Regions from separate parts of the Streptomyces sp. HUAS MG56 genome, predicted to be linked through region 4. Evidence: riboswitches for the same ligand, from Rfam matches in the RefSeq annotation. Region 4 holds a riboswitch; each other region holds the start of a gene.
What was found. Region 4 has a riboswitch for cyclic di-AMP ahead of AC4OXY_RS24925 (M23 family metallopeptidase). Riboswitches for the same ligand answer to the same signal wherever they lie in the genome.

Region 1 (7,685 bases), 1.0 Mb from region 4:
GGCCACCTGCTGCTCTATCCGACCGGCTTCGTCCAGGAGCGCCGCTTCCCGGCCCTGCCCGCGCAGAACGGCGCCGCCCGGCTGCCCGTCCGCTCCGGCCCGCCGGTCGTGCTGCTGCACGGCTTCATCGACAACCGCTCGGTGTTCGTACTGCTGCGCCGCAGCCTCGCCCAGCACGGCCGGCAGCGCGTCGAGTCGCTCAACTACTCACCGCTGACCTGTGACATCCGCACCGCGGCCGAACTGCTCGGGCGGCATGTCGAGGAGATCTGCGAGCGCACCGGCAGCGCCCGCGTCGACATCGTGGGCCACAGCCTCGGTGGGCTGATAGCGCGCTACTACGTGCAGCGTCTCGGCGGCGATCTGCGGGTGCGCACGCTCGTCACCCTGGGCACCCCGCACGCGGGGACCCGGGTGGCGCCGCTCGCCGACGCCCATCCGATCGTGCGCCAGATGCGGCCCGGTTCCGGGGTGATCGAGGAGCTGGCCCGGCCCGCGCCCGGCTGCCGTACGCGGTTCGTCAGCTTCTGGAGCGACCTGGACACCATCATGGATCCGGTGGAGTCGGCGTGCCTGGACCACCCCGACCTCGACGTGCAGAACGTCCAGGTGACCGGCATCGGGCATCTCGCCCTGCCGGTGCACCCCGCGGTCGCGGCCGGGATACGCGAGGCCCTCGACACGGCGCGCCCCGGGGACGCGCTCGCCGGCGGTCTGACGGTGGCGTGACCTACAGACGGCCTTGAGGTGACCAGCAGCCACCTCACATCGAACGCTCATCGAACTCTCGGCCAAACTCGTGTCCGGCGTCCCCCGAAAGTCCGCCGATTGCCCGTTTCCGGCCCACGCGAAACCGGCTGAAGATTGTCGCGCCCAGGTACCGGCGGGTACAGTCGCCGCACTGCTCTGGCAGCCCCTGTTGTCGAGGCGAAAGAGAAGTTGGTGAACGACCGTCACCCGTCGGGGACCATGACCACCCCGGCCCCGGCTTCTGACGCCTCCTCCGCGCACTACGGCCACGCGCCGTACGGGACGCACGAAGCCTCCTACGGCGACTTCACCACGTACGGCGGCTACGACGCCACCGGTTTCGCGCACTCCCACGACACCACCGGCACCTTCCACGGCGACCCGCTCTTCGGCAGCCTGCCCGGCCCGCAGACCACCGGCGCCTACGACACGACGCCGTGGCAGACCGGCACGACGCCGCACTACGACGCGTACGCGGCCCAGCACCACGCCGCCTACGACTCCGGCGTGCACGACGCCACCGCCTGGACCGTTCCCCCGCAGGCCACGGGCCATGACGTCAGTGGACAGTGGGACGCGAGCGGCTGGCTCCAACCCGAGCAGCCCGGCGGCATGACCCAGCAGTGGGAGTGGGGCACCCAGAGCTTCGAGACCGGCGCGTACGACGCCACGCAGTGGAACTCCCCCGGCCAGGCCGTTCCCGAGCAGGCCGGCGTGCCGTTCGACCAGCAGGCCACCGCCACGTTCGAGCAGGTCGGCGACCCGGCCGCGGACTTCCCTCAGACGGGGTACGCCGCCGACGATCCGGTGGGCACCGCAAACGGTGAACCGCCCGCCGCGAACGACCTGTTGGAGGAGCAGGAAGAGACCACGCCGACGACCCGGGCGGGCGCGCGCAGCGCCGGGCGGTCCCGGCGCCGTACGCCTGCCAAGCGCTCCGCGCTGCTGACCGTCGCCGTGCCCTCGGCCTGTGTGATGGGTGTCGCCGGGATCGCGGTCGCCTCGGTCGGTGCCTTCAGCGACGACAGCAAGGACACCGCCGCCACCGCCGCGGACGCGCACGCGGTCAAGCCGGCGATCGCCAACAGCAAGCTGGACGCCCAGCTCAAGACGCTCTCCGCCGACGCCCACGACTTCGCCGACCGGGCCAGCCGGACGCAGGAGCGGATCGACCTCAAGAACCAGCAGGAGCAGGACCGCAAGAAGGCCCTCGCGGAGGCCGCGCTCAAGGAGCGGCTGCGCCCCAAGTTCGTCCTGCCGGTCACGCAGAGGGGGCTCAGCGCCTACTTCGGCCAGGCGGGCGTGAACTGGATGTCGGTGCACACGGGCATCGACTTCCCCGTCTCCTACGGCACCACGGTGATGGCCGCCACCGACGGCACCGTCACCACCAAGTGGAACAGCGCCTACGGCAACATGCTGATACTGACGGCGAAGGACGGCACGGAGACCTGGTACTGCCACCTGTCCAGCTACCAGGTCCCCGCGGGCACGTCCGTCAAGGCCGGCCAGCCGATCGCGTATTCCGGCAACTCCGGCAACTCCACCGGCCCGCACCTGCACTTCGAGGTGCATCCGGCGGGCGGAGCGGCCGTGGACCCGCTGCCGTGGCTGCGCAGCCACGGCCTGGACCCGACCTGAGCCGCGTATCCCGACGTGAGCCGTGACGGTGTGAGCCCCGCCGGTCCGGCGGGGCTCACACCTTCCACTGCTTCTACAGCTTCTCGACCGGCGCGTAGCGCAGCAGCAGCCGCTTCGGCTTGCCGTCGCCGAAGTCGATCGTCGCCTGGGCCTTGTCGTCGGCGCCCGCCACCGCGACGACCGTGCCGAGCCCGAACTGGTCGTGGGTGACCCGGTCGCCGACCGCCAGCGACACCGCCGGCTTGTCCGTCGTACGCCGCGTGGCGAACCCGGACGCGCCCGCGGCCGACGAGCGCGAGCGGGACGAGGACAGCGAGGCGGCGATCCCGGAGGCCGGGCCGGAGGAGACCGGAGCCGTCGCGCCCGTCCGCTTCCACTCCAGGTGCGCGGTCGGGATCTCCTCCAGGAAGCGGGAAGGCGGGTTGTACGACGGCTGGCCCCAGGCGCTGCGCATGGACGACCGGGTGAGGTACAGCCGCTCACGCGCGCGCGTGATGCCGACGTACGCGAGGCGCCGCTCCTCCTCCAGCTCCTTGGTCTGGCCGAGGGCGCGCATGTGCGGGAAGACGCCGTCCTCCATGCCGGTCAGGAAGACGACCGGGAACTCCAGGCCCTTGGCGGTGTGCAGGGTCATCAGGGTGATGACGCCGGCGCCTTCCTCGTCCTCGTCGGGGATCTGGTCGGAGTCGGCGACGAGGGCCACCTGCTCCAGGAAGTCGGCCAGCGTGCCCTGCTCGCCCTCCGCGCGCTCCTGCTCGAACTCCAGGGCCACGGCCGCGAGTTCCTGGAGGTTCTCGATGCGGGTCTCGTCCTGCGGGTCGGTGGAGGACTGCAACTCGGCCAGGTATCCGGTGCGTTCGAGGACGGCCTCCAGCACGGTGGCCGGTCCGGCGCCGGACTCCACGATGGTGCGCAGGTCCTCCATCAGCGTGTTGAACCGCTTGACCGCGTTGGTGGAGCGCGCGGCCATGCCGTACGCCTCGTCCACGCGCTTGAGCGCCTGCGGGAAGCTGATCTTCTCGCGCTGGGAGAGGGCGTCGATCATCGCCTCGGCGCGCTCGCCGATGCCCCGCTTGGGGACGTTGAGGATGCGGCGCAGCGGCACCGAGTCCTCGGGGTTGGCGAGAACGCGCAGGTAGGCCAGGACGTCCCGGACCTCCTTGCGCTCGTAGAAGCGGACGCCGCCGACGACCTTGTAGGGCAGGCCGACGCGGATGAAGACCTCTTCGAAGACACGGGACTGGGCGTTGGTGCGGTAGAAGACGGCCACGTCGCCCGCCTTGGCGTCGCCCGCGTCGACCAGGCGGTCTATCTCGTCGGCGACGAACTGGGCCTCGTCGTGCTCGGTGTCGGCGACGTAGCCGGTGATCCGGGCGCCCTGGCCGGCGTTGGTCCACAGGTTCTTCGGACGGCGGGACTCGTTGCGCTCGATGACCGCGTTGGCGGCGCTCAGGATCGTCTGGGTGGAGCGGTAGTTCTGCTCCAGCAGGATCGTCGTCGCGTTCGGGTAGTCCTCCTCGAACTGGAGGATGTTGCGGATCGTCGCGCCCCGGAAGGCGTAGATCGACTGGTCCGCGTCACCGACGACGCACAGCTCGGCGGGCGGGAGGTCGTGCTCGCCCGGCGGGGCGGCGACGTCCTCGGTGACGTCCTCGGCGGCGCGCTCGACGGTGCCGACCAGTTCGCGGACCAGTGCGTACTGGGCGTGGTTGGTGTCCTGGTACTCGTCGACCAGGACGTGCCGGAAGCGGCGGCGGTAGTGCTCGGCGACGTCCGGGAAGGCGCGCAGCAGATTGACCGTCGTCATGATCAGGTCGTCGAAGTCGAGCGCGTTGGCCTCGCGGAGGCGGGACTGGTAGAGCGCGTAGGCCTGGGCGAGGGTCTTCTCGAAGCCGTCGGCGGCCTGGGCGGCGAAGTCCTCCTCGTCGATCAGCTCGTTCTTCAGATTGCTGATCTTGGCGCTGAAGGACTTGGGCGGGAAGCGCTTGGGGTCGAGGTCCAGGTCGCGGCAGACCAGGGCCATCAGGCGCTTGCTGTCGGCGGCGTCGTAGATCGAGAACGACGACGTGAAACCGAGCTTCTTCGACTCGCGCCGCAGGATGCGCACGCACGCGCTGTGGAAGGTCATCACCCACATCGCGTGCGCGCGCGGGCCGACGAGCTGCTCGACGCGCTCCTTCATCTCGCCCGCGGCCTTGTTGGTGAAGGTGATCGCGAGGATCTGGCCCGGGTGCACGCTCCGCTCGGCGAGCAGGTGGGCGATGCGGTGGGTGAGCACACGGGTCTTGCCGGAGCCGGCGCCGGCGACGATGAGCAGGGGGGAGCCGGCGTGGACGACCGCGGCGCGCTGGTTGTCGTTCAGCCCCTCCAGCAGCGCCGCCGCGTCGAGTGCGGGGCGGGGGGCGCCGTCGCGGTAGTAGGAATCCCGGTCCGGCGGCACGTCGAACTTCCCGCCGAACAGATCGTCCGGAAGCGGCTCCGGAGCGTGATCGTCCTCGGGCGGCGGCGGAGGCTCCTCCTCGCGCCCGCGCGGGGGCTGGAGGTCCGCCAGGAAGCTGTCGTCAAAGAGGCTGCTCATCGCTCTCCGAGTCTAGGGCGCCCCACCGACAACCGGTCGCCGTCCCGGGAAGAAGACCGCGCGGGCGAAGGGGCGAACATCCCTTACCCAGCGGAATCACCCGATGACCCGGACGTGATTCCGGTCTCGGATCACGAAAATGTATCGGACATATCACGCACCAACCTTCACACTAGCCACACGAGTTGGCTAGGTTGCGGTCGGGCCGCGTGCGCGGCCCCCGCCGAGTCCGGCCCGTCCCGTACGGGGCACCCGGAGCCGGGGACCCACCGAACCTGGGGTGAATCGGCCGAATCCCGTCCGGGACGACGCCGTAGGGCAACCCTTCCGAACCACCGCCCGAACCCGACAGCTAACCCGGTAGGCGGACCATTGGAAGGAGTCGCCTCCCTTGGCGTCGCACCGCAAGCCGCGCCCCGGCGGGACCACCGCGGCGGGTATACGCACCCCCGCTCTCGCCACCGCCGCCCTCACCTCCATAGCCATGCTGTCCCAGACCGCCGAGGCCGCCCCGGGCACCGACCACAACCGGCCGAGCCTGGAGGAGGTGGAGAAGAAGGTCGACGACCTCTACCGGCAGGCGGAGTCGGCGACCGAGAAGTACGACGCGGCCAAGGAGCGCACCGGCAAGGAGCGCGGCCACGTCGACGCCCTCCGCCAGGAGGTCGCCCGCCGCACCGACAGCCTCAACAAGGCCCGCGAGGAGCTGGGTTCGTTCGCCGCGGCCCAGTACCGCACCGGCGCCGCCGCGCCGAGCACGGCCACCTTCCTGCTGGCGAACGACCCGCAGGACTACTTCGACCAGACCCAGCTGATGAACCGGCTGACCACGCGCGAGAAGAGCGCGGTCGACGCCTACATCGGCGATCAGGCCGCCACGATGAAGAAGCGGCGGGAGGCCGCCGAGAGCCTCCAGACGCTGACCACCTCGCAGCAGGACCTCCAGACGGCCAAGACGACCGTCCAGAAGAAGCTCGCCTCCGCGCGCGAACTGCTCTCGCAACTGACGGCCCAGGAGAAGGCGCGACTCGCGCAGATCGAACAGGCCAAGCAGCAGGAGGCGGCGCGCAAGGCGGCCGAGCTGGCGAAGCAGCAGGCCGCGGCCCGGGCCAAGCAGCAGAGCAGTTCGTCCGGCTCGTCGTCGTCCGGCTCCGGCGGGTCCACGTCCACGGGCTCGACGGGTTCCACCTCTTCGGGGTCCTCGGGATCCTCCGGCTCGTCCGGTTCGTACGACACGAAGGCCGAGAAGGCCCTCGCCTTCGCCCGCGCCCAGATCGGCAAGCCGTACGTGTGGGGCGCCACCGGGCCGGGCTCCTACGACTGCTCGGGCCTGACCCAGGCCGCATGGAAGGCAGCCGGCGTCGCGCTCCCGCGCACCACGTACGACCAGGTGAACGCCGGCACCACGGTCTCCCTGGCGGACGCGCGCCCGGGCGACCTGATCTTCTTCTACGACGACATCAGCCACGTCGGCCTCTACATCGGCAACGGCATGATGATCCACGCCCCCAAGCCGGGCGCCTACGTCCGCGAGGAGTCGGTGTACTACGGCGGAGAATCGATCATCCACAGCGTGGTCCGCCCGGGCTGATCTCCGCACCGGTGCCCACGCGCGCGTACCGGCGTTTCCCGGCCACGCGCGCGTACCGGCTGTTCTCGCGCCTCGGCTCCGCGTCCCGGACCTGGCCTGGTACGTCGTCCTGCCGGCGGCCGAGGCGGCGCGGCCCCGGCCCGGCTACGACGTACGGCGGTGGTCGACGGTGTTCCCGATGGGGATGACGGCGGCTGCGACGCTTTCCGTCGCGGCCGCCGTGCGACTCCCGTGGCTCCGGTGGCCGGGGCGGGTGCTGGTGTGGGTGGCGGTGGCGGCGTGGCTCGCGGTCGGCGCCGGAGCGGTGCGCGCGGCCCGTACGGCGGGAGGGACGGCCGTCAGGTCCACAGGACGGCGATGAAGATGTTCGCCATGGTCAGCAGGCCGACGACGCCGAAGGCACCCTTCTCGACCTTCTCCTCGTCGCGCTTGACGTAGACCAGGCCGAGGATCACGATCAGCAGGGCCAGCTTCAGACCGATCTTGATGGTGTTGATGTGGTGGTCACCGGCCTGGTTGAGGCCGACCAGCACCACTCCGGTGACGAGCATGGTGAGCGCGCCGTGCAGCATCCCGGGGACGAAGCGGGCCGTGCCCTGGCCCATCGCCTTCATCTGGGTGAGGAAACCGCCGAGCAGCGCCGCGATGCCGATGATGTGCAGGCCGACGAAGAGATGGATGAGTACGTCCATGAGGCCGGAGCCTAATCAGGGCGATGCGGTCCCTCGCCACCGGGCCCTGGCACAGCCGTCCGCACCCGGCCGTCCACCGCTGCGGATCTTGCATATATGCGGCCCATAGCACCTCACGCCTCCCGCCTGTTCCGCTTTCCGCGCATCGGTCACCACGCCACGTGAAGGGGACGACTCCGGACCGGCCGCACGATCACGTACGGTCACTTACCGATCTGTCGACGCCAGTTCCGTACACTGCGTTACCTACCCGTCACACTCCGGCCTAGCGTCCTCCCCCAGGTGACCGGCTCCCCATCACCGCCCGGGCCAGGGGCGGCGGCCGGGCACCACCGCCGAGAAGGGTCCGGCGGCGGCCCGTTCCCCCTGTGCGGGCCACCGCCGGACGCAGGCACCGCTGGGCCGGACCGCACGGCCCACGGACCGCTCGGCC
Region 2 (7,685 bases), 510 kb from region 4:
GGTCCTGGGCGATGGCCGAGACGCTGGTGACGGACCCGGCGAGACCCACCAGGGTGTGCGCCTCGCGCAGCGGGACGCTCTGTTCGGCGAGGTCCAGGGCGGCCTCGATGTCGGCCCTCATGGCGGCGATCCGGGCCGCGGAGGGCGGGTCGGAGACCTCGCCGCCGTGCACCAGGTGCCGCTCCGTCATCCGCACACAGCCGACGTCGACCGAGCGCGCGGCCCGCACGTGCTCCTCGCCGACGACGAACTCGGTGGAGCCGCCGCCGATGTCCACGACCAGGTACGGCCGGGCCAGGTCGGCGCGGCCGGTCAGCTCCTTCGTGGCGCCGGTGAAGGAGAACTCGGCCTCCTGGTCGCCGGTGATCACCTCCGGTTCGACCCCGAGGATGTCCAGCACACCGCGCACGAACTCGTCGCGGTTCTCGGCGTCGCGGGAGGCGGAGGTGGCGACGAAGCGGAGCTTCTCGGCGCCGTGCTCCTTGATGATCGCGGCGTACTCGCGGCAGGCCGCGAAGGTCCGCTCCAGCGCCTCGGGCGCGAGCCGCCCGGTGCGGTCGACGCCCTGGCCGAGCCGCACGATGGTCATCCGGCGGTCCAGGTCGACCAGTTCACCCGTGGCCGGGTCGCAGTCCGCGACCAGCAGCCGGATGGAGTTGGTCCCGCAGTCGATGGCGGCGACACGCGTCACTTCTCGTCCCCCTCGGTGGTGGCCTCGGTGGCCTCGGTGGGCGTCACGCACGCGCCCTTGCGCCACCACTCCGGCAGCATCGCCAGCGCCTCGTCGCCGAGCGGGTTCACGCCCGGGCCGGCGGCCAGCGAGTGGGCCACCAGGACGTGCAGGCACTTGACCCGGTCCGGCATGCCGCCCGCGCTCGGGAAGCCCTTCAGCTCCTCGATCTCGTCCCGGCGCCGGATGTAGTCCTCGTGCGCGGCCCGGTAGGCGGCGGCCAGTTCCGGGTCGGCCGCCAGGCGCTCGGTCATCTCCTTCATCACGCCGTTGGCCTCCAGCGTGCCGATGGCGGAGGACGCCTTCGGGCACGTCAGGTAGTACAGCGTCGGGAAGGGCGTGCCGTCGGGCAGCCGCGGCGCCGTCTCCACGACGTCCGGCTGGCCGCACGGGCAGCGGTGCGCGATGGCCCGCAGACCCCGCGGCGGGCGGCCCAGCTGCTGCTTGAAGGCCTCGACGTCCGCGTCGGTGGGCTCGGTGCGCGAAGTGGGCGGCGGAGGGGTTTCCATGACTGCTTTCAGAGCGGCTTTCTCAGAAGAGGCGGTGGATCGGGGCGTGCTGTCGGTTCACTGGTCGGAGGCGTCGGACTTGTCGACCCCGTCCCAGACGTTGGCGTACCAGGGCCGCTGGGCGGCCTTCAGGTCGGCGCGGGACTGCTTGGCCATACCGGGATCGACGACCGTGTACCCGGTCTCCCCCGGCATCACATAATGCAGCCGCCGCCGGATCTCCTGCTCGGCGTAGGCGTCGTCCTGCCAGCGTGCCTTGAGGTCGCGCAGCTGCTCGACGCGCTGCTCGGCCTGTTGCTTCTGGCGCTGGAGGTCGGAGATCTGCGCGCGCTGGGAGACGTACTGGCGCATCGGGTACGCGAGCGCGACGATCATCGTGCACAGCACCAGCACGAGCAGCGCCGCGCGCCCGGTGAGCCGGGAGCGGCGGGCCTGCCGCTTGGTCTGGGAGCGGTAGACCCGGGCCGCCGTCTGCTCGCCGAGCAGCCGCAGCCTGGTCGCGGTGGAGAAACGGTCCCGGTCCCTCGCGGCCATCTGGCTCTCGCCTCCCCTTGCGCTGTGCCTGGCACGCCTCACACGTGCGTACGTCCCCGGACACGGTACGGGACCGGTACGGGGACGTACGTACGACTGGCTAGGACTTACCTCTTAACGGCTCAGCCCTTGAAGCGCGGGAAGGCGGAGCGGCCCGCGTACACCGCGGCGTCGTCGAGGATCTCCTCGATGCGCAGCAACTGGTTGTACTTGGCGACGCGCTCGGAGCGGGCCGGGGCGCCGGTCTTGATCTGGCCGCAGTTGGTGGCGACGGCCAGGTCGGCGATGGTGACGTCCTCGGTCTCGCCGGAGCGGTGCGACATCATGCACTTGAAGCCGCTGCGCTGGGCCAGCTCGACGGCGTCCAGGGTCTCGGTCAGCGAGCCGATCTGGTTGACCTTGACCAGCAGGGCGTTGGCGGTGCCCTCCTCGATGCCGCGGGCGAGGCGCTCGGGGTTGGTGACGAACAGGTCGTCGCCGACGAGCTGGACCTTGTCGCCGAGGCGGTCGGTGATGACCTTCCAGCCGGCCCAGTCGTCCTCGAACAGCGGGTCCTCGATGGAGACGAGCGGGTACGCGGAGACGAGCTCCTCGTAGTACTCCGTCATCTCGGCGGCGGAGCGCTCCTTGCCCTCGAAGAGGTACTTGCCGTCCTTGTAGAACTCGGAGGCGGCGACATCGAGCGCGAGGGCGATCTGCTGGCCGGGGACGTAACCGGCCTCCTTGATCGCCTCCAGGATGAGGTCGAGGGCGGCGCGGTTCGACTCCAGGTTCGGGGCGAAGCCGCCCTCGTCGCCCAGGCCGGTGGACAGGCCCTTGGACTTCAGGACCTTCTTCAGCGTGTGGTAGACCTCCGCGCCCCAGCGCAGCGCCTCGGAGAAGGACTCCGCGCCGATCGGAGCGATCATGAACTCCTGGATGTCCACGTTGGAGTCCGCGTGCGAGCCGCCGTTGAGGATGTTCATCATCGGCACCGGCAGCAGGTGCGCGTTCGGGCCGCCCAGGTAGCGGAACAGCGGCAGGTCGCTGGCCTCGGAGGCGGCGTGGGCGACGGCGAGGGAGACGCCGAGGATGGCGTTGGCGCCGAGGGAGCCCTTGTTGTCGGTGGCGTCCAGGTCGAACATGGCCTGGTCGATCAGGCGCTGCTCGGTGGCGTCGTAGCCGACCAGCTCCGGGCCGATCTGCTCGATGACGGCGAGGACGGCCTTCTCGACGCCCTTGCCCTGGTAGCGGTTCGGGTCACCGTCGCGCAGCTCGATGGCCTCGAAGGCACCGGTCGAGGCGCCCGACGGAACGGCGGCACGACCCGTGCTGCCGTCGTCGAGGCCGACCTCGACCTCGACCGTGGGGTTGCCTCGGGAGTCCAGGATTTCCCGGGCTACGACGACGTCGATGGACGGCACGAGCATCTCCTTCTTGGATGTGACGCTGGAAGTGCGGGGCGGTGTGCCTTGCGGCTGCGCCGTGCGACTAGAGCCTAACCGTCTCCGGGGGATCGGCCCGCGACCGACCGCCCCGTGAACGCGGTGGGACATGCAGACGGTACCCATTGTTCACCCTCGGAACAAAGGGGGCTGTCGATGAGGCCCGGCTGAAGAGCGGGGAAACAGAAAGCCCCGTCCCGGCGCGTACGGGGGAACACGCGCCGGGACGGGGAGCCCGTGGGGACGGGGGTGACCCTCACGGGGTCCTCGGTGTGGGGGGTGGGGATGTGAGGGCGCTGCGCGTCCGGCCGGAGCCGGATGTCACTTCAGGTGCAGCTGCTGACCGGGGAAGATGAGGTCGGCGTTGTCGACGATGTCCTTGTTCAGCTGGAACAGCTTCTGCCAGCCGCCGGCGACGTGATGCTTCTCGGCGATGGAGCTGAGGGTGTCGCCCTTGACGACCTTGTACTCGCCGTCGCCCTTCTTGACCTTCTTGCCGGTCGGGGTGGTGACGGTCTTGCTCGCCTTCGGGGCCGAGCGCTCGGTGGAGCGGGTGGCGGCCTGCTGGTCGGCGGAGCGGGTGGTGGCGCTGCCGGAGGAACCGCTGCCCGCCGAGCCGCTGCCGGTGGAGCCGGAGCCGGTGCTCGGGGCGGAGCCGTTGTACGGGGCGGAGGACAGGCCCGTGCCGCAGACCGGCCAGGCACCCTTGCCCTGCGAGGCGAGGACCTTCTCGGCGACGGCGATCTGCTGCGCCTTGGTGGCCTGGTTGGCGGTCGAGGCGTAGGCGGTGCCGCCGTACGCGGCCCAGGTGGAGGCGGAGAACTGGAGGCCGCCGTAGAAGCCGTTGCCGGTGCTGATGGACCAGTTGCCACCCGACTCGCACTGGGCGACCGCGTCCCACTCGGAGGCGGTGGCGGCGGAGGCGTTGCCGGCCGCCATCAGCGGGGCGGCGACGGCGGCACCGGTGACACCGGCCAGCGCGACGACGCGGACGGCCTTGGACGGACGACGGTGCTTGCCCTTGCCGGAAAACAGCATGGATCGATCCCCTCACCGACGCCTGCGAGGTGAGCTGTCGGGTTCGGGCCGGTTGAGTTGCCCGGCCGCACGCCCGCTGTCGCGGGCCTGCGGCTTCACCCCAAGCCGGATCCGGCGTCAACTGCCGGTTCCAGCGCCTACCTTGGGTCCCCCGCTCCTGCCTACGGCGCTTGACGCGACGACTGTTCCCGGACGGCCGCTGGCAGGATTCGGCGTTGCGGCAACCGGGGCTCGTGGTGACGAGCGGTCCTGACCGTAGACAGGCGATCGACGGAATTTCAAAGACGATCAGGGCTTCTGAGACTCATCCCACACTTTCGCCAAAACGGACATTAGCGATCAAGCGGGGCGCCAACTCGCCTTACTCCGCGTCCTTTTCGTTACCGACTTCCAGGGTCTGACCGGCGGTGATCTGGTTCGGGTCGGCCCCTATCACCTTCTTGTTGCCGTCATAGAGCGCGCGCCATCCGCCGTCGACGCCGAGAGAGCCGGCGATGGAGGCGAGCGTGTCGCCCTCACGGACCGTATAGGTGTTCGTCCGGTGGCCCGCGTGACGGCCCGAGGACGCGGCATCCTGACCGTTTGTCACGTTTTCGTCCGCACTTCCGCCGCGGTGACGTCCGCCACTGCTGAGCGCTCCCGTGTCGACGAGGCTCCAGGAACCGGTGCTCTGCGGGTAATTGTCCGACTCGTCGGTCCCGGGGGTGGCGCTGGGCGAGCTGTCGCCGCCCTGCGCGCCTCCGCCACCGGAGGACCCGATGGAACCATCGGAACCGGACGTGCCCGCCTTGTCGCCCTTGTCGGACTTGTGGCTGCCTGCACCCTTGGAGCCGTGCGACGCGCCCGACTCCTTGCCGCCCCCGTCACTCGCGCTCGGTCCGGGCGTGGCACCGGCATCCGAGGAAGCGTCCGCGCCGGAGCCGGACTTCGAGCCGGAGTGGGCGCCCGACCCGTCCCCGGAACCCGAGTCGGACCCGGACGAGTCCGACAGACCGGACGAATCGGAACCGTTCGTCGATCCGGAGTCGCCACCCGAGCTCTTGCCGCTCCCGGAGTTCCCGACGCCCGTGTCGACGTCGACCGAACCCGAGTTGGAGGTCAGCCCGGCGGTCAGCGCGCACATGGTCCACGGCTTGGTGCCCTGGTCGGCGAGGATCTTCTCGGCGACGGCGATCTGCTGGTTGCGGCTGGCCTGGTCGGCGCTGTCGGCGTACTGCGTGCCGCCGTACTTGTCCCAGTCGTCCTGCGATATCTGGAGACCGCCGTAGTACCCGTTGCCGCTGTTCTGGCTCCAGGAGCCGCCGCTCTCGCACTCGGCGACCTTGTCCCACGTGGTGCCGTCGGCCGCGTGGGCGCTCGCGGCGCCGAGCAGCGGGATGGCGATGGCGGAGCCGGTCACGCCGGCCGCGACGAGGAGGGCCGGAGCCTGACGGGGGCGACGGTGACGACCGTTCCCGGTGAGCATGCGGAAGCCTTTCGTGCGACAGCAGGACCGGCGCGGCGGCGGACGGTGCCGGTCGCCACGCTGATGGGTGAACGTATCGGCACACGATCACTTGTCACAAGTTAATGCCGCGCAGATCACGTGAAGATCACAGGGTTGAATCCCTGTCATGTTTCGTTTCCCACGAGGCCGTTACGCCGGTTTCGCCCACCCCTACGACGCTTGTACGGCAGCGGCGGTTCCCCCGCCGGCGGGGACCGGGGTGAACTCGACCGGCAGGGTGCGCAGCCCCCGCATGATGAGCCCGCCGCGCCAGCGCAGCTCGGCCGGATCAGCGGCGAGCCGCAGGTCGGGCAGCCGGGTGAACAGGGTGGCGAGCGCGCTCTGGCCCTCCAGGCGGGCGAGCGGCGCGCCGAGGCAGTAATGGATGCCGTGGCCGTAGCCGAGGTGCTGGTTGTCCCGGCGGGAGAGGTCCAGCACGTCCGGCTCGGCGAACCGCTCCGGGTCCCGGTCGGCCGCCGCGAGCACCACGAGCACCGGGTCGCCGGGCGCGATGTCCTGCCCTCCGATGACGAGCGGCTCGGTGGCGAACCGCCAGGTGGCCAGCTCCACCGGGCCGTCGTAGCGCAGCAGTTCCTCGATACCGGTCTCCAGCAGGTCCCGCTCCCCGCGCGCCAGGGAGTCCTGGAGCCGCCGGCGCTGCCCGGGGTGGGTGAGCAGGGCGTAGGTGCCGTTGCCGATCAGGTTCACCGTGGTCTCGAAACCGGCGAACAGGAGGATGAAGGCCATGGCGGCGGCCTCGTTCTCGGTGAGGTGCTCGCCGTGGTCGGAGGCGCGGATGAGGCCGGAGATCAGGTCCTCGCCGGGCGCGGGCTCGGCGGGCAGCGCCTCGCGCTTCTTGTGGATCAGCTCGGCGAGGTAGCCGCGCATCTTCTTGACCGACCGCGCGACCCCGCCGCGCGGGCCTCCGCCGTGCCGGATCATCATCCCCGCCCAGTCCCGGAAGTCGTCCTGGTCCTCGCGCGGGACGCCGAGCATGTCGCAGATGGCGTAGATGGGCAGGGGGAAGGCGAACTCGTGGATGAGGTCGGCTGACCCCCTTTCCGCGAAGCGGTCGATGAGCTGGTCGGTCAGCTCCTGCACCCGGTGCGCGAACTCGGCGACACGGCGGGGTGTGAACGCCTTGCTGACCAGCCGGCGCAGCCGGGTGTGGTCCGGCGGGTCGATGTTCAGCAGATGTGTCATCAGCTCGGCCTTGCGCTCGCCGGGGATACCGGTCTTGCCCTTGGCGTGCGCGGGCTCGTCGTGATGGGCCGGGTTCTTGCTCAGCCGCTGGTCGGCGAGGGCCTGCCGGGCGTCGGCGTACCGCGTGACCAGCCACGCCTCGACCCCGCTGGGCAATCGCGTCCGGTGCACGGGGGCGTGCTCCCGCAGCCAGGCGTACGCCGGGTACGGATCGGTGGCGAACTCCCAGGAGAACAGCTCGGGAACGCCGGGCGCGCCGGGGGCGGGCGAGGGGTGGTGCTGGTCGGTCACCCCTCGACGGTATCCGGACCCGCCCGTCACCCCTGCTCCGGTGCCGTGCCCTCCGCCCGGAGTATCGCGTCCCGGTACACCCGCGCCGCCGCGCGCAGGGCCGCCTCCGGGTCCACGCCGGCCGCCTCGGCACGGACCGCCAGGCCGAGCAGGTCGTAGCCGACGCCCTCGCCGCGCGGGAGGGGGACGTCCAGGCCCGCCGTACGGGCGCGGGAGGCGAGCTTGGCGGCGAGGGCCAGGCCGGGCTGGCCGAGCGGGACGCCCTCCGTGACCGAGGTGCGCCGCTTCTCCTCGGCCTTGGTGCGCAGCCAGTGCTCCTTGACGTCCTCCGGGGTCTCGGCCTTCTCGTCGCCGAAGACGTGCGGGTGGCGGTGGATGAGCTTGGTGACGATGCCGCCGGCCACGTCGTCGACGGAGAAGGGCGCGTCCGGGTGCTCCTCGGCGATCCGGGAGTGGAAGACGACCTGGAG
Region 3 (7,685 bases), 850 kb from region 4:
CGAAGGACTTGCCGAGGAACGGGCCGAGGGGGACGTACTCCCAGGCCTGGATGTCCCGCGCGGACCAGTCGTTCAGCAGGCAGAGGCCGAAGACGTGCTCCCGGAAGTCGCCGAGTGCGACCGGGCTGCCCAGTGCGGACGGGACGCCCACGACGAAGCCGACCTCGGCCTCGATGTCCAGCCGGACCGACGGGCCGAACACGGGCACCGGGTCGTCCGGGCCCTTGCGCTGCCCCGAGGGCCGTACGACGTCCGTGCCCGAGACGACGACCGTGCCGGAGCGGCCGTGGTAACCGATCGGCAGATGCTTCCAGTTGGGAGTGAGGGAGTCCGCGGCGTCCGGGCGGAAGATCTGGCCGACGTTCCTCGCGTGGTTCTCCGAGGCGTAGAAGTCGACGTAGTCCGCGACCTCGAAGGGCAGGTGCAGGGTCACCTCGGACAAGGGGCGGAACAGCGGTTCCACGGCCTCGCGGTGCGCGGGGTCCGTGACCCAGGCCGTGACGGCGTCCCGTACCTCCGACCACGTCGCGCGGCCGGCGCCCATGAGGGCGTTGAGGGTGGGGCGGGCGAGCAGCGCCTGGTGCGGCGAGCCGAGGGCGGCGGCCGCCGCGCCCGCGTCGAGGACGTGGTCCCCGAGCCGGACGCCGACCCTCCGCTCCGTGCTGCCGGAGGGCGAGAACACGCCATAGGGAAGGTTGTGCGGGCCGAAGGGGTCGCCCTCGGGGACGTCGAAGGGGGGCATGGGGTGCTGCCTCACTCTCATCCGGGCCGTGCATGGCGATGCGTTCCATGTGGTCGCGCCACACGTTACGGCCGTGACGCATGTCTTGGGCAGAGCCCCGAGGTGTGCCCCGGTGCACGTCCCGCCAGGTGCCCCGAAGGTTGCCCGCACGATACCTAAAGGGTTCGCAATGTCCGAATAGGCTCCGAATAGGCCTTGTCGGAGTGGGCAATTCCGGCTTAGCGTCCTTTGGGGACACGGACGGGCTGGATCCGTTCCGTTTGGGGGGACACGTGGGGGGACCCGTGGCCGGAGACGCCGTCAGTGTGCCGTTCGAGGCCGACCGTGACGTGCCGGGGCTGATCGTCAAGTTCGGCGATTATCCGCTGCACCACGGCGGTGTCGGCGCCATTCGCAGTCTGGGCCGCCTCGGCGTGCCCATGTACGCCATCACCGAGGATCCGTACACGCCGGCGGCGTCCTCGCGCTATCTGAAGAAGGCGTTCGTGTGGCCGACGACCGGCGCGGAGGACCCGGGCCACCTGGTCGAGGGGCTGCTGCGCGTCGGCCGTCGCATCGGCCGCCCGACCGTCCTGATACCGACCGACGAAGAGGCCGCCGTCCTGATCGCCGAGCACCAGGACGAGCTGGCCGGATCTTTTCTCTTCCCGAGGGTCGAGCCGGGGCTGCCGCGCCGGCTCGCCAGCAAACAGGGACTGCACGAACTGTGCGTCGAGCACGGCATCGCCAGCCCGTCGGCCGCGTTCCCGGAGTCGTACGACGACATCGTCGCCTTCGCGGACACGGCCCGCTTCCCGGTGGTGGCCAAGAACCGCGAGGCGTTCGTACGGCGGCGCCGGCCCGCCGTGAACGGCACCACACGGATCGCCACCCGGGAGGGCCTGCTCGCCCTGGCCCGCGACTGGGGCGACGAGCCGGGCGTGATCCTCCAGGAGTACCTCCCGCGCGAGGAGGCCGAGGACTGGATCGTGCACGCCTGCTTCGGCCCCGACTCCACCCCGCTCGCGCTGTTCACCGGCGTCAAGGTCCGCTCGTGGCCGCCGCACGCCGGGATGACGGCGAACGCCTACGTCGTCGACAACCCGGAACTCGCCGATCTCGCCGCGCGTTTCATCAAACAGATCGGCTTCAGCGGCATCATCGACCTCGACCTGCGCTTCGACCGGCGCGACGGACAGTACAAACTCCTGGACTTCAACCCCCGCATGGGCGCCCAGTTCCGGCTCTTCGAGAACGAGTCGGGGGTGGACGTGGTCCGCGCCCTGCACCTGCACCTGACCGGCCGCGCCGTACCGGAGGGGGAACAGCGCGCCGGCCACCGCTACGTCGTGGAGAACATCGACCTGCCTGCCCTCCTCGCCTACCGCCGCAGCGGCTACACGACGCCGCACGCACCGGCGAAGGCGAGCGGGACGGAGCTGGCCTGGTTCGCGGGTGACGACCCGCTGCCGTTCCTCACGATGCTCGCCCGCTTCGTGCGCCCGGGCGCGAAGCACCTGTATCAGCTGTGGCGGACCAACCGCCGCGGCGGCAACACCTCCACGAAGTAGGCCAAGCCACCAAGACGAGCAAGAGTGGCGCACCGTGTCCTGGGGAGGGACTTCGTGACTCGACCGGTTGCAGTCATCGGGGCCGGGCCGTTCGGCCTGTCCACCGCCGCCCATCTCCGCGCGCGCGGCATCCCTGTCCGCGTCTTCGGCGACCCCATGGTCAGCTGGCGCGCCCACATGCCCGAGGGCATGCTCCTGAAGTCGACACCCGCCGCGTCGAGCCTGGACTGCCCGCAGCCCGGCCACACCCTCGCCGACTACTGCGACGCGGCCGGCATCCGCCGCCTGGTGGCCGACGAGGACATCATCCCGGTGGAGACCTTCGTCGCCTACGGCGAGTGGTTCCAGCAGAAGCTGCTGCCCGGCCTGGAGCGGGTGCGGGTCGTGTCCGTCGACCGTGACGCGCGCGGCGGCTTCGAACTCAAGCTGGACTCGGGAGAGCTGTGCACCGCGCGCGCGGTCGTCGTCGCCACCGGCCTGTCCGGCCTCGCCCACCTTCCGCCGGAACTCGCGGGCGCGGCACCCGACGGGCCTTCCGCCACCGGACCGCTCTCGCACAGCTCCCAGCACCACGACCTCGGGCGGTTCGCCGGCCGGGAGCTGATCGTCGTCGGCGCCGGCCAGTCCGCGCTGGAGACGGCCGCGCTCGCCGCCGAAGCCGGCGCACGCGTGCGCGTGGTCGCGCGCGGCCGCGGCCGGGTCGCCTTCGGCGCCCCGCCCTGGGAGCAGCCGAGGCTGCGCCCCGCATCCCCCTTCGGCCGCGCCTGGTCGCTGTGGGCGCTCAGCTACTACCCGCACCCCTACCGCCACCTGCCCGAGGCCGCCCGTCACTACCTGGTCCGCCGCGTCCTCGGACCGCTCGGCGCCTGGTGGCTGCGCGAGCGGTTCGACAGCGCCGTACAGGTGCAGGAAGTCGAGCGGATCGTCCGCGCTGAGGCGTCGGACGGCAGCCCCGTCCTCACCGTCCGCACGTTCTCCCGCTCCCGAACCGGCCCGCGCGGGCAGACCCCTGCCGACGGCGTGGAACGGCTCGCCGCCGACCACGTCATCGCGGCCACCGGCTACCGCGTCGACATCGCGGCGATGGACTTCCTCGGCCACGGCCTGCGCACCCGGCTGGCCGTGAGCCGCGGTGCGCCGAGGCTCGGCCCCGGCTGCGTCTCCTCCGTCCCCGGCCTGTACTTCACCGGCCTGCCGGCGGCGGCGTCGTACGGCCCGGTGATGCGCTTCGTGTGCGGCACGGAGTTCGCCTCGCCGCGACTGGCGAAGCACCTGGCGGCGGCCCACGGCTGACGAAGCGGCCGCATCCGGGGACGGCGACGGCATACAGGGGACCCCGACGGTGTCATCAGGCCGACGGCGGGCGCCACTTGGGGGTGATGAGCACGTAAGTACGCAGTACGGCAAGGTGAGTCGGACAGGCCCCGCGTCCGTATTCTCTGATCATGGCAGCCGCATACGCACTGATCGCCACTGACCTGGACGGCACGCTGCTGCGGGGCGACGACACGGTCTCCGACCGGTCGCTCGCCGCGCTCGCGCGGGCGGCGCGGGCCGGTGCCCGGCATCTGGTGGTGACGGGCCGTCCGGCCCCTCGGGTACGGCCGCTGCTCGCGCGCCTCGGCTGCGCGGGGCTCGCGGTGTGCGGACAGGGCGCGCAGGTCTACGACGCCGGGAGCGGGCGCCTGCTCTGGTCGGTCCGGCTGCACCGGGAACTGGCCGAGGAGGCGCTCGGCAAGATCGAGGCCGAGGTGGGGCAGGTCTACGCGGCCGTCGACCAGGACGGCGTCGACGGGCTCACGCTCATCGAGCCCGGCTACCGGATGCCGCACCCGACCCTGCCCTCGGTGCGGGTCGACCGGCGCGACGACCTGTGGCACAAGCCCATCAGCAAGGTGCTGCTGCGCCATGCCGCCCTGTCCGACGACGAGTTGGCGGCCGTCGCGCGCGCGGTGGTGGGTTCGCTCGCGACGGTCACCATGTCGGGGCCGGGGACCGTGGAGCTCCAGCCGTCCGGGGTGACCAAGGCGACCGGGCTGGCGCTCGCCGCGGAGCGGCTCGGCGTCGGTGCCCGACAGGCGCTGGCCTTCGGGGACATGCCCAACGACATCCCGATGTTCGACTGGGCCGGGCACGGGGTCGCCATGGCCGGCGCGCATCCCGAACTGAAGGCGTTGGCCGACGAGATCACCATGTCGAACGAGGACGACGGCGTCGCCGTCGTCCTCGAAAGACTGTTTCCGACCGGCTGACCGGCTGACCGGCTGACCGGTGTCTCAGTACGCGCTGTGGACGTTGTCGATCGAGCCGTAGCGCGCGGCGGCGTAGTTGCAGGCCGCGGTGATGTTCGCGACCGGGTCGTACGGGTCGAACGCGGTGCCGGTCACGTGGTAGGCCCGGAAGGTCGGGTCGATGACCTGGAGCAGGCCCTTGGACGGGATGCCGGCGGCGGCGTTGGAGTCCCAGTTGTTGATGGCCAGCGGGTTGCCGGAGGACTCCCGCATGATGTTGCGGAAGATGCCGTTGTAGGAGCCGGGGATGCCCTTCTGGGCCATGATCGAGAGGGACTCGCGGATCCAGCCGTCGAGGGTGTTCGTGTACCCGGACGTGTGGACGAGGGACGTGGTCGCGGCGGCCGTCGAGGGCGTGCTGGTGGCGGCGGAGGCGCTGGTGGCGCCGATGAGCGGCATCGCGAGGACGGCGGCACCGGTGCCGGCGACGGCGAGGGTGCGCATGAGACGGCTGGTGCGGGTACGGCTGTGCTGAGCGGCAGCAGACATGGGGAGTTCCTCTCCGGCGCCTGCGAGGTGAGCTGTCGGGTTCGGGCGGGGAGGTGCCCGGCCGTGCCTTCGCGAGAAGGCGCGGCTTCACCCCTAGCCGTTCCGGTGCGACGTGTGCCGACCGGTCCGGCGACTTACCTGGGTCCCCCGCTCCTGCCGTACGAATGGGTTCGCGGATGGTTGTGCGGGCGGCGGCAGGATTCGGCGTCCGCCCAGCGAGCCGGAACGTATGCGAGAGCACATGTCGGGAACAAGTGCCGGAATCACACAACGTCCTGTTTGACCTTGAACTGCCCCCTATGTGGTACTTGATCCTTTGCGGTTGTCAACCCTCAACTCGCGCGCCGGGCAAGGAGAACGGGCGGTTCGGCGGCCGGTGTGCGGACATGGGCGTCCGTGACCCAACTCACGAAGTATCAAATAGTCATAAAGGGGACATAGCGGATTTCAGGGACTCGCGCTCGGAGTGGCGCCGGTCGCGAAGGGGGACGTGGAAAGGGGGGTGGGTGAGGGGTGGAGTGAGGGGTGGGTGTGAGATGGCCCGCGGGTGAGGGTGGAGCCATTACTCCGCTCGCCCCTCGGTTCGCGACAAAGCGCAAGGTGTCCTGTTAAGTCGATGAATGTCCGTTCTTACCATCTGATCGAAAACAAAGCGGCCATGATCCAATAGCGCCCGGGCCGGACCGGTGGGCGCTATCGGTGATCGAAACAGGACCGGATACGCTGACTTGAGTGATGGCAGCGACCTATCGACAAACCGTGTAATCGCCAGCAGACACCAGCAGACAGGAGACCCCTCGTGACCGTCGTCGGGCCGTTCGGGCTGAGCGTGCGGGACCAGGCTCTCGAAGCCGATGTCCAGGCCGGATTGGCGGCTGTCGAGGAAGGCTTGCTCGAGGCCACCAAGAGCGAGGTCCCGTTCATCACGGAGGCCGCGCAGCACCTCGTACGGGCCGGCGGGAAGCGGTTCCGGCCGCTGCTCGTGATGCTCGCGGCGCAGTTCGGCGACCGCTACGCGCCGGGCATCGTGCCGTCGGCCGTCGTCGTGGAGCTGACCCACCTCGCCACGCTGTACCACGACGACGTCATGGACGAGGCGGCCGTGCGGCGCGGTGTGGACAGCGCCAACACCCGCTGGGGCAACTCCGTCGCGGTCCTCACCGGCGACTTCCTCTTCGCCCGTGCCTCCCAGATCCTCGCCGACCTCGGGCCCGAGGCGGTCCGGGTGCAGGCCCTCGCGTTCGAGCGGCTGGTCACGGGCCAGATCCTGGAGACCGCGGGCCCCTCGGACGGCCGCGACCCGGTCGAGCACTACCTGGACGTGCTCGGCGGCAAGACCGGCTCGCTGGTGGCGGTCTCGTGCCGGTTCGGCGCGATGATGTCGGGCGCCGACGAGACGGTCGTCGACGTCCTCACCCAGTACGGCGAGCGGCTCGGCGTCGCCTTCCAGCTCGCCGACGACGTCCTGGACATCGCCTCCGACTCGCACGAGTCCGGCAAGACCCCGGGCACCGACCTGCGCGAGGGCATCCCGACGCTGCCCGTGCTCCGGCTGCGCGAGCGCGCGGCCCGGCTGGGGCTGCCCGAGGACCTCGCGCTGTGCGAGCTGTTGGACTCCGACCTCACCGACGACGCCCGGCACGCCGAGGCCCTGACCGCGCTGCGTGCGCACCCCGCGCTGGAGCAGGCCCGCCGCGACACCGTGCGTTATGCCGAGGAGGCCCGGGCCGCGCTGTCGCCGCTGCGGGACTGCGACGCCAAGGCGGCTCTGGTGGAGCTGTGCGACGCGGTGGTGCACCGCGCGGGCTGAGGCCCCGGGCCACCCACGACGGCGTGCCGGCCCGCGACGGCGTACCGGCTCGTCCCCGCTGACAGTGGCTGACGTGTCCGCGATATGGCACACGGCCGTACGGCGCCCTTCGGCATCCGTGCGACCGGGCCCGGCCCCTAGGGGTCCCGGTGGTCGCCGCCCCTACGTGTCATACCGCAGGCGTACACGGAGTTGGCTCCGTGGTCTGACGCTTCCTCATGGCCGATTTGGTGAGATGGGGAACACGGACATCACCACTCCTCACCGATTCGGGTGAGAATGGCGGCTCAGGGTGGACCAGCGTGAGGAAAGCCGCCGCCGACGACGGAGGTAAGGCACACATGGCACCGTACGAATCCGATGACGCGGTGGACGTCGCGCGGGACGAGAACCCGCACGCCGGACGCCGCAAGGCCGCGCGTTACGCGGTCCCGGTCGCGGTGGTGGGCGTGGCGGCGGCCACGATCGGGCTGGTCCCGGCGCTCGCCGCCTCGGGCGACCCGGACCTGCCCAAGATCACCGCGAAGCAGCTCATCGACAAGATCGCCAAGTCGGACGTGCAGCAGCTGTCCGGCACGGTGAAGATCAGCACCGACCTCGGCCTGCCGAACCTCGGCGGCCTGGAGAGCAGCCTGGCCTCCGGGGCCGGCAAGGGCGCCGGCGCCGGCTCCTCCGCCGACCCGCAGGCCAAGCTCACCGAGCTGGTCTCCGGCACGCACACGCTGCGCGTCGCCGCCGACGGCCCGGACAAGCAGAAGATCTCGCTGCTGGAGAGCGGCTCCGAGTACAGCCTCATCCACGAC
Region 4 (7,685 bases):
GTTGCGGGCCGCGCGCGCCGAGCGTCCCTACGCGGGCTGAGGGCGGGGACGGAGATGAGCAGCAGCGGTACCCGGTCCGTCGCGGCACCGACGTACCGGCCGGCACCCGATCCGGCCATCGCCCTGCGCCGCACGCTCACCGTCACCGTCATCGGCTCGGTGATGTCCGTGCTCGACGTGACGATCGTGAACGTCGCGATGCGTTCGCTCTCGGAGTCCTTCGGCGCCCCGCTGGAGACCGTCCAGTGGACCGCCACCGCCTACGCGCTCGCGCTCGCCGCCGTCGTCCCGGTCGCCGCCTGGGCGATGGCCCGGATCGGCGCCCGGCGTACGTACACGACCGCGCTCGTCCTGTTCACCCTCGGCTCCCTGCTCGCCGCCTGCGCCTGGGACGCGGGCAGCCTCATCGCCTTCCGCGTGGTGCAGGGGCTGGGCGGCGGGCTGCTCCAGCCGGTCGCGATGACGATGGTGCTGAGGGTCGCCGACCGGCGCCGGCTCGGCCGCGCGATGGCCGTCGGCGGACTGCCTGTCCTGGTCGGGCCGGTCGTCGGCCCGATGCTGGGCGGCTGGCTGGTCGACGCGGCGTCCTGGCACTGGATCTTCCTGGTGAACCTGCCCGTGGGCCTCGTCGCCCTGGCCCTCGCGCTGCGGCTGCTGCCGCGCGACGAACCGGACGCGGCGACGCGTGCCGCCGCCCGCCTGGACGTCCCCGGCCTGCTGATGCTCTCGCCGGGTCTCGCCCTGCTGCTCTACGGCCTGGCCCGGGGCGGCGAGGGCGGCGACTTCACCGCCCCCGGCGTCCTGCTGCCCGCCCTCGCCGGTGCCGCCCTGACGGCCGCCTTCGTCCGCCGGGCGCTGACGATCAGTGCACCTCTCCTGGACCTGCGGCTGCTGCGCGACCGCACCTTCGCCGCGGGCATCGCCACACTCGCGCTGTTCACCTGCGGCTACTTCGGCTCGGCGCTGCTCGGCCCGCTGTACTGGCAGCAGGAGCGGGGCCTGAGCGCGACGGCGGCCGGGCTGCTGGGCGCCCCGACCGGGCTTGTCGTCGGTACGGCGATGCAGCTCGCGGCGCGGTGGGTCGACCGGGCCTCGCCGCGCCGGCTCGTCCCGGCCGGCATCGCGCTCGCCGCCCTCGGGATGGCGCTGCTGGCCTGGCAGGCGGGCGTGCCGGGGGTCGCGACCTGGCGGTTCGTCGCCTCGGCCATGGTGATGGGCGCCGGCATCGGCATGGTGCTGATGCCGACGACGGCGACCGCGAGCCGGGACCTGCCCGTGGACCGGATGCCCGCGGCGAGCACCGCGCTCAGCATCAACTCCCAGCTCGGGGCGTCGGTGGGCACGGCGGTGCTGTCGGTGGTGCTCGGCGCGGCGGGCCAGGATCCGGCGGGCTTCCGGATCGCCTACGCGGTGGCGGCGGGCCTGCTGGCCCTCTCCGCTCTGCCGGCCCTGCGCCTCCCCGGCCGCCGCCGGGCGTGAGGCCGGCCCGTGGTCCGCTCCCTCAGCCCGCGGTCCGCTCCGTCAGCCCCGTCCGCTCCGTCAGCTCGGCCAGCGGCAGCGTGTGCTGGGTCTGGAGGACCTTCGCGCGCAGGTAGCGGACGTTGTGGGCGGTGGTGAAGACGCCGGTCGGCACCCGGTCCCGGACGACGACGCCCAGCGACCTCAACTGCTCGGCCTTGTCAGGGTTGTTGGACAGCAGGTCCAGTTCGCCGATGCCGAGGGCGGCGAGCATCTGCGCGGCGGCGGTGTAGTCGCGGGCGTCCTCCGGCAGGCCGAGCGCGGCGTTCGCCTCGTAGGTGTCGAGGCCCTGGTCCTGGAGGGCGTAGGCGTCGAGCTTGTTGTACAGGCCGATGCCGCGGCCCTCCTGGCGCAGGTAGAGCAGCACACCGCCCCGGTCGGCGATGCGCTCGACCGCCTCGCGCAGCTGGGGGCCGCAGTCGCAGCGGGCCGAGCCGAAGACGTCGCCGGTGAGGCACTCGGAGTGCAGCCGCACCAGCGGTACGGAGCCCGGGGCCGGGTCGCCGAGGACGGCGGCGACGTGTTCCTGGCCGTCGGCCAGGCCGTGGAAGGTGACGAGTTCGGCGTCGACGCTGTAGCCGTCGTGGAAGCGCAGCGGAACCCGGACGCGGGCGCGCGGCGTGGCGGCGGGGGTGTCGGGCATGCGGGTCCCTCCAGAGGCGGCTGCTTCAGATTTGAAGCAGTAGTGCACAGGGGACCCTACCTCATGCTTAAAAGTTAAAGCAATTGAATTCGGGAGCGACTCCAGCGATTCACGAGGAGGCGGACGGCGGCTGGGACGACGAACACGACGACCGGCGCCGCCACGGCACATCCCCCGTCCCGGCCTCGGCGTCCTCGTCCTGTAGTCCCCGCGCGACGCTCGTGAAGATGTCCTCCAGCTGCCCCACCTGCGCGGGCGTCAGCCGGTCGAAGAGGGTGCTGCGCACGGTCTCGACGTGCCCGGGCGCCGCGCGCTCCAGCACGGCCATCCCCTCGTCCGTCAGTACGGCGATGCTGCTGCGCCTGTCCCAGCGGCAGTCCTCCCGGCGCACCAGCCCGTCCCGCTCCAGCCGGGTCACCGCGTACGTCAGCCTGCTGCGCGTGATCTTCACCGTCTCGGCGAGATCGGTCATGCGCAGCCGTCGCTCGGGCGCCTCGGAGAGGTTGGCCAGCACCGAGTAGAAAAGGTGGGGCATGCCGGCGTCCTGCTGGAGCTGCCGGTCCATCGCGTCCTCCAGGAGGTGGGTCGCGGCCATGTACGCGCGCCAGGCGCGCTGCTCCTCGGGGCTGAGCCAGCGGGTCGTCATGCGGCCAGTGTAGGTTTGTTTCAAACTTGAACCAAGATCCCGGCTTCGCGGACCCGGACTCCGCAGACCTCGCAGACCTCGCAGGGAGAGTGCGCCCGATGTCGTACCCGTATGTGCTGCTGTCCGCCGCCGTCTCGCTCGACGGCTACCTGGACGACACCGGCCCCGAGCGCCTGCTGCTGTCCGGCCCGGCCGACTTCGACCGGGTCGACGAGGTGCGGGCCGCGTCCGACGCCATCCTCGTGGGGGCCGGCACGATCCGCGCGGACAACCCGCGACTGCTGGTCAACTCGGCCGAGCGCCGCGCGGCCCGGGTCGCGGAGGGCAAGCCCGCATACCCCCTCAAGGTGACCGTCACCGCCTCCGGCGACCTCGACCCGGCCGCGAGGTTCTGGCACACCGGCGGCGCGAAGGTCGTCTACACGACCGACGCCGGTGCCGAGCGCGCCGCACGGCTCCTCGGCGACAGCGCCGAGGTCGTCCCGCTCGGCCCCGGCCTCGACTGGCCGGCGCTCCTGGAGCACCTGTACGTCGTGCACGGCGTGCGGCGCCTGATGGTCGAGGGCGGCGGCACTGTCCACACCCAGCTCCTCCAGCAGGGCCTCGCCGACGAACTCCAGCTGGTCCTCGCCCCGCTCCTCGTCGGTGACCCGGCCGCCCCGCGCCTGTTCGGCCCGGGCGGGTACCAGGCCGGCCGCCTCCGCCTCACCGAGACCCGCCGGATCGAGGACGTCGTCCTCATGCGCTACGAGCCCACCGCCCCCGGCACCGGAGCCGCCCCGGTCGCCGCCGACCGCCACTGGCTGCGCATCGCCTGCGAACTCGCCGCGCTGTGCCCGCCCTCGAAGACGGCGTTCAGCGTCGGCGCGGTGGTCGTCGCGGCCGACGGCACGGAGCTGGCGCGCGGCCACTCGCGCGAGGGGGGCGACCCGGTGGTCCACGCGGAGGAGGCGGCGCTGGCCAAGATCGACCCGGCCGACCCGCGGCTGGCCGCCGCCACGGTCTACAGCAGCCTGGAGCCGTGCGCCCGCCGCGCGTCCCGGCCCGCGCCGTGCGCCGAGCTGATCCTGCGGGCGGGAGTGCGCAGGGTGGTGACGGCGTGGCGCGAGCCGGACACGTTCGTGGAGGCGGCCGACGGGAGCGGGGTTCTGGCGCAGGCCGGGGCCGAGGTGGTCGTACTGCCGGAGTACGAGGCGCGGGCCAAGGCGCCGAACGGGCATCTGGTGCGGTGAGCCGCCGCGCCCCTTCGGGGGCGCGAAACACTCAGGGCCCGGAATCCACTGGATTCCGGGCCCTGAGTCTTCAGTAGCGGGGACAGGATTTGAACCTGCGACCTCTGGGTTATGAGCCCAGCGAGCTACCGAGCTGCTCCACCCCGCGTCGTTGTGTCTCAAGAGTACCCCATGCGAAGGGGTGCTCGCACACCGCTTGATCGCGGGGCCCGCTGCCCGGTGATTCCGGGGCCCGCGATCACGACGCCTTCACCGACGGTGACCGAGCGACCGCCGTCCGCATAACATCTGAGACACCATCAAAAACGCCGAGACCCCTGAACCGTGGCCAACTCGACCGATTTGATTTGGTATTGGCGTATGTGTCCGGCCGGAAAGCATTAACGATCAAGCCGAACGGCTTGGAAAGTGCCTCGCGGGTCTATTAACGTTCGATAACGCAGCGCGGTCGTCCCAGCCGTCACAAGAGGCGGCTCCGTGCGCACGCGCCGAATCCCGCGAGGGAACCGGGGAACCACCACCTTGGGGTGAATCACGCGGACGCCGACGTGAACTCACTGAGTCCACGCCCGGTATACGCGCGTAGGAGACCTTCCTGCTCCGAACCCGTCAGCTAACCCGGTAGGCGACGGAAGGAAAGGAGTACGCCCGCGTGGCGTCCAACCGGCTTGCCCCCGAAGCCCCGTCCATACCGGCGTCCGACGAGCCCGAACCCTTCGGCTACGGCTCCTACCACGCCGAAGAGGGCACGTGGGAGGAGTGGAACCCCACCGAGGACTCCGTCGACCGGGTCCGCGGCCGGCACCGGGTCGCCAAGCAGCGCAGCGGCTTCGCCCGCAGCTCCACCGTCCTCGGCGTCGGCGTCGTCGCCGCCGTCGGCGCGGGCGGCATGGCCAGCGCCCACACCGGCAAGCCGCCGGTCTCCATCTCCCTGCCGGACTCCGTGAGCCACCTCTTCGAGGGCGGCTCCACCGAGGCACCGAAGTCCACCACCGCCACCGGGCTCTCCGACGTCGGCATGCACACCGAGAGCGGCAGCAACGGCGACGCCGGCGAGGCCCTGCGCAACCGGATCATGGCCCAGGCCGAGCAGCAGCGGAGCAAGGCCGACAGCCGGGCCACCGCCGCCAGGCTCGCCACCGCCGAGCAGCAGACCGCCGACGCGGCCGCCAAGGCCGAGAAGGACGCCGCCGCCAAGGCCACGGCCGCCAAGGCCACGGCGGAGGCCGACGCCGCGAAGGCCGCTGAGGCCAAGCGCCTGGCCGAGCTGGCCAAGCAGTACACGCTGCCCGTCGTGTCGTACACGATCACCGGCACCTTCGGTCAGCCCGGCGCGATGTGGTCCTCCGGCTACCACACCGGTCTCGACTTCGCCGCCCCCACCGGCACCCTCATCAAGGCCGTCCACGGCGGCACCGTCACCCAGGCCGGCTGGGCCGGTGCCTACGGCTACCGCACCGTCCTGACCCTGGACGACGGCACCGAGCTGTGGTTCTGCCACCAGTCCTCGATCGGCGTCTCGGTCGGCCAGAAGGTCTCGACCGGCGACGTCATCGGCCGGGTCGGCGCCACCGGCAACGTCACCGGCCCGCACCTGCACCTGGAGGTCCACCCGAACGGCCAGGCCACCGCCATCGACCCGGCGCCGTGGCTGCGGGACAAGGGCCTCAACCCCTGACCCGTCCGACCTTCCGGGTGATCGTGGCGCCGGTGGCGGAATGAGATCATCCGTCGCCGGCGTTGACGTGAAGCATGACTTCCTTGCGCACACTCGGCAGTTCGGATCTCCAGGTCTTCCCCCTCTCCCTCGGCGGCAACGTCTTCGGCTGGACCGCCGACGAGGAGACCTCCTTCGCCGTGCTCGACGCCTACGCGGCGGCCGGCGGCAACTTCATCGACACCGCCGACGCCTACACCGCCTGGATCGAGGGCAACAAGGGCGGTGAGTCGGAGACGATCATCGGCAAGTGGGTCAAGGCCCGCGGCAACCGCTCCGATGTCGTCATCGCCACCAAGGTCAGCCAGCACCCCGAGTACCAGGGTCTGTCCGCCGCCAACATCAAGGCCGCCGCCGACGCCTCCCTGCACCGCCTGGACACCGACTACATCGACCTCTACTACACCCACTTCGACAGGCCTGAGGTCCCGGTCGAGGAGATCATCGGCGCCCTCGACGAGCTGGTCAAGGCGGGCAAGGTCCGGCACATCGCCGCCTCCAACATCAGCGCCGAGCGGCTGCAGGAGTCCCTCGACTTCTCCGCGCGCGAGGGCCTGGCCCGGTACGTCGCCCTCCAGCCGCACTACAACCTGGTCTCCCGCGACACCTACGAGGGCGGGCTGCAGGAGGTGGCCGCCAAGGAGAACCTGGCCGCGGTGCCGTACTTCGCGCTCGCCTCGGGCTTCCTCACCGGCAAGTACCGCCCCGGCACCACGGTCGACAGCGCCCGCGCCGGCCGGGTGCAGGAGTACGCGGACTCCGAGCGCGGCCAGAAGGTCCTCGCCGCCCTGGACGAGGTCGCCGCCGCCCACGAGGCCCCGCTCGCCACGGTCGCCCTGGCCTGGCTCGCGGCCCAGCCGACGGTCACGGCCCCGATCGCCTCGGCCCGCACGGTCGAACAGCTCCCCGCACTGCTGGGAGTGGCGGACCTGAAGCTCACGGACGAGGAACTGACGAAGCTGACGGCGGCGTCGGCCTGATCCCTCCCGGCGGCGCCGGGCCCCGCGCGAGCCCGACGGCCTACGACTGGTACGGGTTGTACGCGGGGTATGCGGGGTACGGCGCCGCCGGATACCCATACCCGTACGGGTACCCGTTCTGCGGATGCGGGGGAGCCCAGCGCGCCGGAGCCGGGGCGGTGGCCCGGGCGGCGTACTCCAGGGCCGGCCGCGCCGCGTCCCTGCGCCGCCAGAGCGCGTCCAGCAGCTCGCCCTCCCGTACGACGAAGTCGGCCCCGGCCCGCCCCGTGCGCCCGCGGTGCCGCAGCAGCGCGAGCGTCGTGGCGTACTCCTCGTAGCGCGCCACCTCCCGCGCCGCCGGCTTCCCGCCGTGGTGGCGGGCGTAGTCGCGCGCCGCGCGCCGCGCCCGCATCGACCCCAGCGCGTCCGGCTCGGCCGGCCCCAGCCACCCGGCCAGCACGTACACGGGCAGCTCCGCGCGCACGGTCCGCAGCTCCCGCTGCCGCGTCCAGATCGCCAGCCAGGTCAGCAGTCCGAACACGGGCACCATGAAGCAGCCGTAGACGGCGAAGAACCCGAACTCGCCGAAGGTCGAGGAGCCGTTCCAGAAGGCGTGCATGCTCATCGCGAGCAGCAGCCCGCAGAACGGCAGCAGCACCCGCCGCGCGCGCTGCCGTGGCGCGGAGAACGCGGAGAGGCCGAAGCCGAGGCCGGTCATGGTGGTGAACAGGGGGTGCGCGAACGGCGACATCACGATGCGCACGAAGAAGGTGGCGGCGGTGACGGAGGCGATGCCGCTGTCGCCGGAGAGCTGGTCGGCCCCGAAGGCCGTGCCGAGGTAGAGGATGTTCTCGGTGAACGCGAAGCCGGTGGCGGTGATCCCGGCTATCACCATCCCGTCCACGATCCCGGTGAAGTCGCGTCGGCGGAAGAGGAAGACCAGCAGCACGGCCGCGGCCTTGGCGGACTC

Region 1: another riboswitch for cyclic di-AMP. It lies ahead of AC4OXY_RS29810 (C40 family peptidase); the one in region 4 lies ahead of AC4OXY_RS24925 (M23 family metallopeptidase).
Region 2: another riboswitch for cyclic di-AMP. It lies ahead of AC4OXY_RS22530 (transglycosylase family protein); the one in region 4 lies ahead of AC4OXY_RS24925 (M23 family metallopeptidase).
Region 3: another riboswitch for cyclic di-AMP. It lies ahead of AC4OXY_RS28955 (transglycosylase SLT domain-containing protein); the one in region 4 lies ahead of AC4OXY_RS24925 (M23 family metallopeptidase).

The regions. Positions count from the first base shown of each region.
Region 1 covers NZ_CM178722.1:6,288,020-6,295,704, reverse strand. Annotated here, with positions in the region: gene AC4OXY_RS29825 (esterase/lipase family protein) at 1-729, shown strand, start outside; gene AC4OXY_RS29820 (M23 family metallopeptidase) at 943-2,391, shown strand; gene pcrA (DNA helicase PcrA) at 2,465-4,969, opposite strand; cyclic di-AMP (ydaO/yuaA leader) riboswitch at 5,181-5,353, shown strand; gene AC4OXY_RS29810 (C40 family peptidase) at 5,361-6,560, shown strand; partial or broken gene AC4OXY_RS29805 (SLAC1 family transporter) at 6,649-6,921, shown strand; gene AC4OXY_RS29800 (hypothetical protein) at 6,899-7,252, opposite strand.
Region 2 covers NZ_CM178722.1:4,760,048-4,767,732, forward strand. Annotated here, with positions in the region: gene AC4OXY_RS22510 (Ppx/GppA phosphatase family protein) at 1-691, opposite strand, end outside; gene AC4OXY_RS22515 (DUF501 domain-containing protein) at 688-1,239, opposite strand; gene AC4OXY_RS22520 (FtsB family cell division protein) at 1,297-1,773, opposite strand; gene eno (phosphopyruvate hydratase) at 1,896-3,182, opposite strand; gene AC4OXY_RS22530 (transglycosylase family protein) at 3,519-4,235, opposite strand; cyclic di-AMP (ydaO/yuaA leader) riboswitch at 4,240-4,414, opposite strand; gene AC4OXY_RS22535 (transglycosylase family protein) at 4,597-5,700, opposite strand; gene AC4OXY_RS22540 (cytochrome P450 family protein) at 5,893-7,215, opposite strand; gene AC4OXY_RS22545 (nucleoside triphosphate pyrophosphohydrolase) at 7,242-7,685, opposite strand, start outside.
Region 3 covers NZ_CM178722.1:6,118,563-6,126,247, forward strand. Annotated here, with positions in the region: gene fahA (fumarylacetoacetase) at 1-742, opposite strand, end outside; gene AC4OXY_RS28940 (carboxylate--amine ligase) at 1,048-2,292, shown strand; gene AC4OXY_RS28945 (FAD-dependent oxidoreductase) at 2,347-3,585, shown strand; gene AC4OXY_RS28950 (HAD family hydrolase) at 3,738-4,544, shown strand; gene AC4OXY_RS28955 (transglycosylase SLT domain-containing protein) at 4,569-5,072, opposite strand; cyclic di-AMP (ydaO/yuaA leader) riboswitch at 5,077-5,257, opposite strand; gene AC4OXY_RS28960 (polyprenyl synthetase family protein) at 5,872-6,882, shown strand; gene AC4OXY_RS28965 (LolA family protein) at 7,224-7,685, shown strand, end outside.
Region 4 covers NZ_CM178722.1:5,267,089-5,274,773, reverse strand. Annotated here, with positions in the region: gene AC4OXY_RS24955 (NADPH-dependent FMN reductase) at 1-40, shown strand, start outside; gene AC4OXY_RS24950 (DHA2 family efflux MFS transporter permease subunit) at 55-1,479, shown strand; gene AC4OXY_RS24945 (GTP cyclohydrolase II) at 1,502-2,161, opposite strand; gene AC4OXY_RS24940 (MarR family winged helix-turn-helix transcriptional regulator) at 2,271-2,807, opposite strand; gene AC4OXY_RS24935 (dihydrofolate reductase family protein) at 2,906-4,039, shown strand; tRNA gene AC4OXY_RS24930 (tRNA-Met) at 4,114-4,187, opposite strand; cyclic di-AMP (ydaO/yuaA leader) riboswitch at 4,516-4,682, shown strand; gene AC4OXY_RS24925 (M23 family metallopeptidase) at 4,692-5,717, shown strand; gene AC4OXY_RS24920 (aldo/keto reductase) at 5,792-6,736, shown strand; gene AC4OXY_RS24915 (PrsW family intramembrane metalloprotease) at 6,777-7,685, opposite strand, start outside.